Linked DNA regions of Cupriavidus necator. The protein of the gene in region 2 interacts with the protein of the main gene of each other region in a pairwise test. Links are inferred from orthologs where the notes say so. Each region holds a gene or a part of one and is shown on either strand. Other genes may lie near its edges.

Region 1 (4,979 bases), 310 kb from region 2 along the record:
GTGCTGCCAGCCTCGACCATCACGGCAATGACCTTCCCGGGCATCGGCGCAGTGAGCTTGCCGCCTTCGCTTTCGGTCTCGCCGGCATGGGCCAACGGATCGAGCCAGGCCAGGCTCACATGCCGTCCGGCATAGAAGACGTGGAAGGTCTCGCCATCCGCATGCACCTGCCCGTGCGCGCGCCGGGTGCCGAGGTTGATGCGGATATCGTCGGCCTGGCAGGTGCAGGCAAAGGGCGCCGCCTGGTCCGCATAGATCAGCGTGCTGCCGCGCTCATTGGTGCTCAGCGTCACCTCCAGCACCTGCTCGCCATAGCCGAAGCGCAGCGTGCGCGACACGCCGCCGTTCAGCCGCCACGCGCCGCCATGGGTCCACGGCGAATGCTGGTCGGCGGCGTCGATGCGACGCTCGCGGGCCTCGCGGTCGAACAGCGCCGCCACCGCCAGCGCGATGACTTCCAGGCCGACCGGCGCCGGCGGCGGGAACAAGACCTTCTCGTTGCGCTCGATCAGGCCGGTGTCGAGGTCCGCCGTGCGGAACGCCTGGGACGACACCAGCCGCTGCAGGAAGGCCACGTTGGTCGACAACCCCACCACGTGATACGACGCCAGCGCCTGGCGCATGCGCGCCAGCGCCTCGTCGCGGTCCTTGCCCCAGACGATCAGCTTGGCGATCATCGGGTCGTAGAACGGGCTGATGGTGTCGCCTTCGCGCACGCCGGCGTCGATGCGGATGCCGGCCGGGCCGTGCACATCCTCACCGCGCATGAACTGCACCGCCGGCGGCGTGCGCAGGAAGCGCAGCGTGCCGGTTGATGGCAGGAACTGCTTGTCGGGGTTCTCGGCGTAGATGCGTGCTTCCAGGGCGTGGCCGTCGATGCGCAGCTGGTCCTGCGTGAGCGGCAGCGCTTCGCCGGCGGCGACGCGCAGCTGCCATTCGACCAGGTCCTGCCCGGTGATCATCTCGGTAACAGGGTGCTCCACCTGCAGGCGCGTGTTCATCTCCATGAAGTAGAACGAACCGTCCTGGTTGGCGATGAACTCCACCGTGCCGGCGCCGACATAGCCGACCGCCTTGGCCGCGGCCACCGCCGCTTCGCCCATGGCGCGGCGACGCGCCTCGGTCATGCCTGGCGCGGGGGCTTCTTCCAGCACCTTCTGGTGGCGGCGCTGCACCGAGCAGTCGCGCTCGAACAGGTAGACGCAGTTGCCATGGGTATCGGCAAACACCTGGATCTCGATATGGCGCGGGCGCGTCAGGTACTTCTCCACCAGTACCTTGTCATCGCCAAAGCTGGCGCTGGCCTCGCGCTTGACCGAGGCCAGCGCGGCCTCGAAGGCGTCGCCCGACTCGACCACGCGCATGCCCTTGCCGCCGCCGCCTGCGCTGGCCTTGAGCAGCACCGGGTAGCCGATGCGGTCGGCCTCGCGGCGCAGCAGCGCCGGACCCTGGTCCTCGCCGTGGTAGCCGGGCACCAGCGGCACCGCGGCCTTCTCCATCAATTGCTTGGCCGCGCTCTTGCTGCCCATCGCGTGGATGGCGGACGCCGGCGGGCCGATGAAGACCAGCCCCGCCGCGGCGCAGGCCTCGGCAAAGGCTTCGTTCTCGGACAGGAAGCCGTAGCCCGGGTGGATGGCCTGGGCGCCGGCCTCCTTCGCCATCTCGATGATGTGGTCCGCGCGCAGGTAGCTGTCGCGCGCGGCCGCGCCGCCGATATGCACGGCCTCGTCGCAGAAGGCGACGTGGCGCGCGTCGGCGTCGGCATCCGAGTACACCGCGACGGTGCGGATGCCGAGCCGGCGGCAGGTGGCGGCCACGCGGCAGGCGATTTCACCGCGGTTGGCGATCAGGATCTTGCTGAACATGGCTCCTCCTAGTTTTTCGACAGGACGGCGAGCCAGCTGATTACCGGTGGGCTTCCTTACCTCGTCATCCCGCGTAGCCCTCTGCGCGGATGTCGAGGCGGGCCAGCAGGGCGCGATCGCGGTCGGCCTGCGGGTTGCCGGTGGTCAGCAGCTTTTCGCCGTAAAAAATGGAATTGGCGCCGGCCATGAAGCACAGCGCCTGCAACGCTTCGTCCATGGCCTCGCGGCCGGCGGACAGGCGCACCATGGCGCGCGGCATGGTGATGCGTGCCACGGCAATGGTGCGGACGAACTCGAACGGGTCCAGCGCCTCGGTGCCCGCCAGTGGCGTGCCTTCGACCTGGACCAGGTTGTTGATGGGCACCGACTCCGGATACGGGTCCATATTGGCCAGCTGCGCGATCAGGCCGGCGCGCGCTTCGCGCGCCTCGCCCATGCCGACGATGCCGCCGCAGCAGACATTGATGCCGGCGTCGCGCACATGGCCGATGGTGTCGAGCCGGTCCTGGTAGGTGCGCGTGGTGATGATCTTGCCGTAGAACTCAGGCGAGGTATCCAGATTGTGGTTGTAGTAGTCCAGCCCCGCCTCCTTGAGCTGCTGGGCCTGCTCGGCCTTGAGCATGCCCAGCGTGACGCAGGTCTCCAGGCCCATGGCCTTGACTTCGCGCACCATGTCCATCACCGGCTCCAGGTGGCGGTCCTTGGGGCTGCGCCAGGCGGCGCCCATGCAGAAGCGGGTGGCGCCATTGGCCTTGGCCGCGCGCGCGGCGTCCAGGACTTCGTCCAGCGCCATCAGCTTTTCGGCCTTCACGCCGGCATCGTGGTGCGCGCTCTGCGGGCAGTAGCCGCAATCCTCTTCGCAGCCGCCGGTCTTGATCGACAGCAGCGTGGACAGCTGCACGGTATTGGCGTCGAAGTGCTCGCGGTGCACTTGCTGGGCGCGGAACAGCAGGTCGTTGAACGGCAGCGCGAACAGCGCGGCAACGTCATCGACGCGCCACGCGGCGTCATCGGGCAGTGCGTGCGAGCGCGCGCTCTGGCGCAGGGAATCGACGGAAACGGTAGTAACGGTGGTAGCGGTGTGAGCTTGAGTCATGATCGATGCGAATTCTGGTTCAGGCAGCAAGGCCGGCGGCCTCGGCTTGGTATTGGGTAGCGGCGGCGAACAGCGGCGCAAGGTCGAGCCGGCCAGCGGCAGCGGCGGGCGCCAGTTGCCAGGGCAATTCACCGAGGCAAGGCGCGTCCAGCGACGCGTGCAGCGTGGCGATGTTCTCGTCGGCCAGCAGCATGTCCGGGTCGACCCGGTTGGCGATCCAGCCCGCCAGCGGCAGGCCGCGCGCGCGGATGGCTTCGGCGGTCAGCACGGCGTGGTTCAGGCAGCCGAGCCGGATGCCGACCACCATCACTACCGGGACCGCCAGCATCACCGCCAGGTCGGCGGTGTTCCAGCGCACCGCGCCTGCGTCGAGCGGCACATTGAAGCCGCCCACGCCCTCTACCACCACCGCATCGGCCTGCCGGCGCAGCGCGTCGAAGGCGGCACGGACCGGCGCGCGCGTGATGCGCACGCCCTCGTGCGCGGCGGCCAGGTGCGGCGAGCACGGGGTGCGCAGCAGGAACGGGCAGGTCTGGCCCAGCGGCACCGCCACCGAGCTGGCGGCGCGCAGCTGCGCCACGTCGTCGTTGTGCCAATGGCCGTCGCGCCACTCACTGCCGCTGGCCACGGGCTTCATGCCCGCGGTGCGGTAGCCGGCGGCATGGAGCGCATGCAGCAGCGTGGCGCTGGCGTGGGTTTTGCCGATGCCGGTATCGGTGCCGGTGACAAAGCAGGCGAAAGGCGCACGCGTGCTCATGCGACCTCCCGCTGCGCCACGGCGGCGCTCAGGGCATCCAGCAGGCGCCGCACATCGTCTTCGGTGTGCGCGGCCGACAGCGTGATGCGCAGCCGCGCGGTCCCTTCCGGCACGGTCGGCGGCCGGATCGCGCCGACGCGGATGCCATCCGCCTCCAGCGTGGCCGACAGCGCCAGCGCGGCGCCGTTGTCGCCGACGATCAGCGGCTGGATCGCGGTCTCGCTGTCGCCCAGCGTCCAGCCCGCGATGGCAGCCAGCTGGGCCAGCCCCTCGCGCAGCATGCCGATGCAGCGCGTCAGTTGCGCGCGGCGTTGCGTGCCCTCCTCTCCTTCGATGATCGCCAGGCTGGCCAGCAGCGCATGCGCGACTGCCGGCGGCGCGGCCGTGGTGTAGATATACGGCCGCGCGGTGTTGACCAGGTGTTCGATGATGGTCTCGTGCGCGGCGACGAAGGCGCCCGCCACGCCGGCGGCCTTGCCGAGCGTGCCGATATAGATCAGCCGCTCGGACGACAGCCCCAGCGCTTCCAGCACGCCGTGGCCCTGCTCGCCCAGCACGCCGAAGCCGTGGGCGTCATCGACAATGATCCAGGCGTCATGGCGCTCGGCCAGTTCCAGCAGCTTGCGCAGCGGCGCGACATTGCCGTCCATGCTGAACACGCTGTCGGTCACGATCAGCTTGCGCTCGCTGGTGCTGGCCGCCAGCAGCGCTTCCAGCGCGGCGGTGTCGCAATGCGGGTAGCGCTGCACGTCGGCGCGCGCGAGCCGCGCCCCATCGATCAGCGAGGCATGGTTGAGCGACTCGCAGAACAGCGTGGCGCCCGCGGTGCCCAGCGCGGTCAGCACCGCCATGTTGGCCATGTAGCCGGTGCAGAAATACAGCGTGCACGCATGCGGGATATGCGGGGCGAGCCAGCGCGCCAGTTCCGCTTCCAGCTGGGTGTGCGCCAGCGAATGCCCGCTGACCAGGTGCGAGGCACCGCTGCCCGCACCATAGCGCTGCGCGCCTTCCACCAGCGCGGCGATCACGTCCGGGTGGTTGGCCAGCCCCATGTAGTCGTTGCTGCAGAAGGTCAGCAGCGATTCCGGCTCGGACCCGTCCTCGCCCACGGCCTGGTGCGGCGCGCAGGCAGTGTGGGCAACGCGGCGGCGGCGCGTCAGGGCCAGCGCGTGGCGCTGTTCGGCGGCCCGCCTCAGTTGTTCAAGCAGCATGGCGCACCTCCCCGCTCGTGGTCACATCGGTGGTCACATCGTCGAGCGTG
Region 2 (4,950 bases):
CTGCGAGCAGGTGCGCTCGGGCATCAACTCGCTGGCGCGCGGGCAGAAGAATGCCGGCCTGGCGATGGGCTTCACGCTGCCGCAGACGTACCGCCACGTGCTGCTGCCGATGGCGTTCCGCGTGATCGTGCCGCCGCTGACTTCCGAATTCCTGAACATCTTCAAGAATTCGGCGGTGGCTTCGACCATCGGCCTGCTGGAACTGGCGGCGCAGGGCCGGCAACTGGTGGACTACACCGCGCGCCCGTATGAATCGTTCATCGCGGTCACGCTGATGTACGCGCTGATCAACGTGACGGTGATGCTGATCATGCGCTGGGTGGAAGCCCGCACGCGCGTGCCCGGCTTTATCGGCGGCAAGTAAGGGGGCGCCATGGCTTATTCCTTCGATTTCACTTCCATCACCCCTGCCACGCTCGAGGTCCTGGGCGAGGGCATGATGGTCTCGCTCAAGATCACCGTCACCGCGGTGGTGGTGGGCATCGTCTGGGGCACCATCCTGGCGATGATGCGGCTGTCGTCGTTCAGGCTGCTGAACTGGTTTGCGCAGGGGTACGTGACCATCTTCCGCTCCATCCCGCTGGTGATGGTGCTGTTGTGGTTCTTCCTGATCATTCCGCAGGTGCTGCAGAACCTGTTCAACCTGTCGCCGGCGACCGACCTGCGCATGACGTCCGCGCTGGTGGCCTTTGCGCTGTTCGAGGCCGCGTACTACTCGGAAATCATCCGCGCGGGCATCCAGAGCGTGTCGCGCGGGCAGATGTTCGCGGCGCAGGCGCTGGGCATGACCTATGGCCAGTCGATGCGGCTGGTGATCCTGCCGCAGGCGTTCCGCAACATGGTGCCGCTGCTGCTGACCCAGGGCATCATCCTGTTCCAGGATACGTCGCTGGTCTACGTCAGCGCGCTGGCCGACTTCTTCGGCCAGGCCTACGGCATCGGCGAACGTGACGGCCGCATCGTCGAGATGCTGCTGTTCGCCGGCGTGGTGTACTTCGTTATCTGCTTCTCCGCTTCGCTGCTGGTCAAGCGTTACCAGAAAAAGGTGGCTGTATGATCGAAATCAACAATGTCTCCAAGTGGTACGGCGCCTTCCAGGTGCTGACCGACTGCACCACCAAGGTCGCCAAGGGTGAAGTGGTGGTGGTATGCGGCCCGTCCGGGTCGGGAAAGTCCACGCTGATCAAGACCGTCAACGCGCTTGAGCCGTTCCAGAAGGGCGATATCCTGGTCGACGGCACCTCGGTGGGCAATCCCAAGACCAACCTGCCCAAGCTGCGCTCGCGCGTGGGCATGGTGTTCCAGAACTTCGAGCTGTTCCCGCACCTGTCGATCACCGAGAACCTGACCATCGCGCAGATGAAGGTGCTCGGCCGCTCCAAGGACGAGGCGATGGCCAAGGGCCTGAAGTACCTGGACCGCGTGGGCCTGAAGAGCCAGGCGGAGAAGTACCCCGGCCAGCTGTCGGGCGGCCAGCAGCAGCGCGTGGCGATCGCCCGTGCGCTGTCGATGGACCCGATCTGCATGCTGTTCGACGAGCCGACTTCGGCGCTGGACCCGGAGATGGTCAACGAAGTGCTGGACGTGATGGTGCAGCTGGCGCAGGAAGGCATGACCATGATGTGCGTGACCCACGAAATGGGCTTCGCGCGCAAGGTGGCCAACCGCGTGATCTTCATGGACCAGGGCAAGATCGTCGAGGACTGCGAGAAGGAGGAGTTCTTCGGCAATATCGAACACCGCTCCGAGCGCGCCAGGCAGTTCCTGTCGAAGATCCTGCATCATTGACCGGCCTGGCAGGGCAAGCAGAAAGGGACGCCTCGGCGTCCCTTTTTTCGTTCCCGATGGCTCAGGTGCAGGCCGTGTTGGCCGCGTTCTTCGCCTGCACTTCAGGCGGGATCGGCACCGTCAGCGTCATGGTCGGGTGCCCGTCCTCGAACATGATCAGCTCGCCCGGGGCGAAGCGGGTCCAGGTCTCGTTGTCGGTCAGCGGCTGGGTGGCGATCACCGCCACGCGGTCGTCCGGTGTGGTGACCTGGGCGAAGTCGATCGACAGGTCGGCGTCGATCAGGTGCGCGGTCGAGAACGGCCACTGCCGCACGATGTAGTACAGGTGCGTGGAGCAGTGCGCGAACTGGGCCTGGCCGTTGCACAGCAGGTAGTTGAACACGCCATGCAGCGTGATCTCGCGGGTGATGTCGGCCAGCGCATGGCACAGCTCGTTCAGCGGCGGCTGCGAACCCGGGAAGCGCTTGCGCAGGCCCTGCATCAGCGTGCAGAAGGCCAGTTCGCTGTCGGTATCGCCCACTGGCTGGTAGACGCCGGACAGGAACGGGGTGAAGCCCTTCAGGTCGCCGTTATGGGCAAAGATCCAGTGGCGGCCCCACAGCTCGCGCATGAAGGGGTGGCAGTTCTCCAGCAGCACGGTGCCCTGCGTGGCCTTGCGGATATGCGAGATGACGTTCTTGGACTTGATCGGGTAGCGCTTGATCAGGTCTGCCACCGGCGAGGTGCCGGCTGACTGGTTGTCGATAAACAGGCGGCAGGCCTTGTCCTCGAAGAAGGCCACACCGAAGCCGTCGGCGTGATGGTCGGTCAGGCCACCACGCGCGGCAAAGCCGGTGAAGGAGAACGTCACGTCGGTCGGCGTGGCGCAGTTCATGCCTAGCAGCTGGCACATATCGGGGCACCGGTCGGCAGTGGGCTGCCGCTTTGCAATAGAATGCAGACATTATCCCGCGCACCCGGGCCGCTGCCAAGCAGCGTCGGCCGGCCGCGCGCGGCGACCGGCCATCCTGCACGTATCTCCCCAATAACCATGCGCCAATACAAGATCGCCGTGATTCCCGGAGACGGAATCGGCACGGAAGTCATGCCCGAGGGCATCCGCGTGATGGACGCCGCGGCGCGGCGCTTCGGCATCGACTTCCAGTGGGACCACTTCGACTTTTCCAGCTGCGACTACTACGCCCGCCACGGCAAGATGCTGCCGGACGACTGGTTCGACACGCTGGTCAAGTACGACGCCATCTACTTCGGCGCGGTGGGCTGGCCTGATGCCGTGCCTGACCACGTCTCGCTGTGGGGTTCGCTGCTGCAGTTCCGGCGCTCGTTCGACCAGTACGTGAACCTGCGCCCGGTGCGGCTGATGCCCGGCATCAGGAGCCCGCTGGCCGGCCGCCAGCCTGGCGATATCGACTTTTATGTGGTGCGCGAGAACACCGAGGGTGAATACTCCAGCATCGGCGGGCGCATGTTCCCGGGCACCGAGCGCGAGATCGTGGTGCAGGAAACCGTGATGAGCCGCACCGGCGTCGACCGCATCCTGAAGTTTGCCTTCGAGTTGGCACAGAAGCGGCCGAAGAAGCACCTGACGTCGGCGACCAAGTCCAATGGCATCTCGATCACCATGCCGTACTGGGACGAGCGCGTCGAGGCGATGGCGGCCAGCTACCCCGGCATCAAGGTCGACAAGTACCACATCGACATCCTGACCGCGCATTTCGTCCAGCATCCGGACTGGTTCGACGTTGTGGTGGCCAGCAACCTGTTCGGCGACATCCTGTCCGACCTGGGCCCGGCTTGCACCGGCACCATCGGCATCGCGCCGTCGGGCAATATCAACCCCGACCGCACCTTTCCCAGCCTGTTCGAGCCGGTGCACGGCTCGGCCCCGGATATTGCCGGGCGCGGCGTGGCCAACCCGATCGGCCAGATCTGGTGCGGCGCCATGATGCTGGAGCACCTGGGCCATGAAGCAGCCGGCGCCGCCGTACTGGGCGCGATCGAAAAGGTGCTGGCCGCGGGCCCCGAACACGCGCCGCTGACGCGCGACATCGGCGGCAAGGCCGGCACTGCCGACCTGGGCCTGGCTATCGCGGAGGCGCTGTGAGCGCGGCGGTCGCGGGCGATCCCCGCGCCTTGCTGCTGGACAGCTTCCACGCGGCGGTGGCGGCGGCCGATCCGCTGCAGATCGTGGCGCAGCACCTGCCACCCCCGCACGCGGGCGGCCGCACGCTGGTGGTGGGCGCGGGCAAGGCCGCGGCGTCGATGGCCGCGGCGGTCGAGCGTGCCTACGCTGGCAAGGCCACGCTGGAGGGGCTGGTGGTCACGCGCTACGCCCACGGGCTGCCGACCGACCATATCCGCGTGATCGAGGCCGGCCATCCGGTGCCCGACGAGGCCGGCGAGCAGGCCGCCGCCGATATCCTGGCCAGCGTGCAGTCGCTGACGCCGCAGGACCGGCTGCTGGTGCTGGTGTCAGGCGGCGGCTCCAGCCTGCTGTCGCTGCCGGCCGAAGGCATCCCGATGGCTGACCTGAAGGCCGCCACTCGGGAACTGCTGCGCTGTGGCGCGCCGATCACCGAGATGAATATCGTGCGCAAGCATGTCTCGCGCATCCAGGGCGGGCGGCTGGCGCAGGCAAGCCGTGCGCCGGTGACCACGCTGATCGTCTCGGACGTGGCCGGCGACGATCCCAGTGCGATCGCCTCGGGCCCGACCGTGGCCGACCCGAGCACCTTTGCCGATGCGCTGGAGATCCTGCGCCGCTGGGGCGCGCAGGTGCCGGCCAGCGTGCAGGCACACCTGGAGTGCGGCGCCCGCGGCGACGTGCCGGAGACGCCCAAGCCGGGCGATGCACTGTTCGCCCGGGTCGACCACCGCATGATCGCCACTGCCCATGGCAGCCTGCAGGCGGCCGCGGCGCTGTTCCGCGAACGCGGCATCACCCCGGTGGTGCTGGGCGATACCGTGACCGGCGAAGCGCGCGAAGTGGCCCGCGTCTACGCCGCGCTGGTGCGCGAGATTCGCGCGTACAATGCGCCGTTTGCCGCGCCCGTGGCGCTGATTTCCGGAGGTGAGTGCACGGTCACTTTGCCTGCCGGCGGTGGCGCCACGAAGGCACGGGGCGGGCGTTGCTCCGAATTCCTGCTGTCGCTGGCGGTCGAG

Evidence for each region. Proteins that work in one complex are often made in the same cells at the same time.
Region 1: the proteins of I6H87_RS04660 (region 2) and bioB interact in binary tests that used the Escherichia coli proteins (3 or more experiments, as listed by UniProt). The link is inferred for Cupriavidus necator from one-to-one orthologs.

Annotation. Positions count from the first base shown.
Region 1 is NZ_CP066018.1:1,315,321-1,320,299, forward strand. The notes cover bases 946-3,848. They hold bioB (biotin synthase BioB), read right to left. Parts: upstream 2,962-3,848; coding sequence 1,930-2,961; downstream 946-1,929. Other genes in these bases: I6H87_RS06135 (acetyl/propionyl/methylcrotonyl-CoA carboxylase subunit alpha), read right to left, coding at 946-1,865; bioD (dethiobiotin synthase), read right to left, coding at 2,981-3,718; bioF (8-amino-7-oxononanoate synthase), read right to left, coding at 3,715-3,848. In the rest of the region: more of I6H87_RS06135, read right to left, coding at 1-945; more of bioF, read right to left, coding at 3,849-4,929; bioA (adenosylmethionine--8-amino-7-oxononanoate transaminase), read right to left, coding at 4,919-4,979. UniProt on the Escherichia coli protein: Catalyzes the conversion of dethiobiotin (DTB) to biotin by the insertion of a sulfur atom into dethiobiotin via a radical-based mechanism.
Region 2 is NZ_CP066018.1:1,008,714-1,013,663, reverse strand. The notes cover bases 766-3,639. They hold I6H87_RS04660 (class II glutamine amidotransferase), read right to left. Parts: upstream 2,681-3,639; coding sequence 1,850-2,680; downstream 766-1,849. Other genes in these bases: I6H87_RS04655 (tartrate dehydrogenase), read left to right, coding at 2,819-3,639; I6H87_RS04665 (amino acid ABC transporter ATP-binding protein), read left to right, coding at 1,054-1,788; gltK (glutamate/aspartate ABC transporter permease GltK), read left to right, coding at 766-1,057. Also shown: more of gltK, read left to right, coding at 374-765; more of I6H87_RS04655, read left to right, coding at 3,640-3,892; I6H87_RS04650 (glycerate kinase type-2 family protein), read left to right, coding at 3,889-4,950.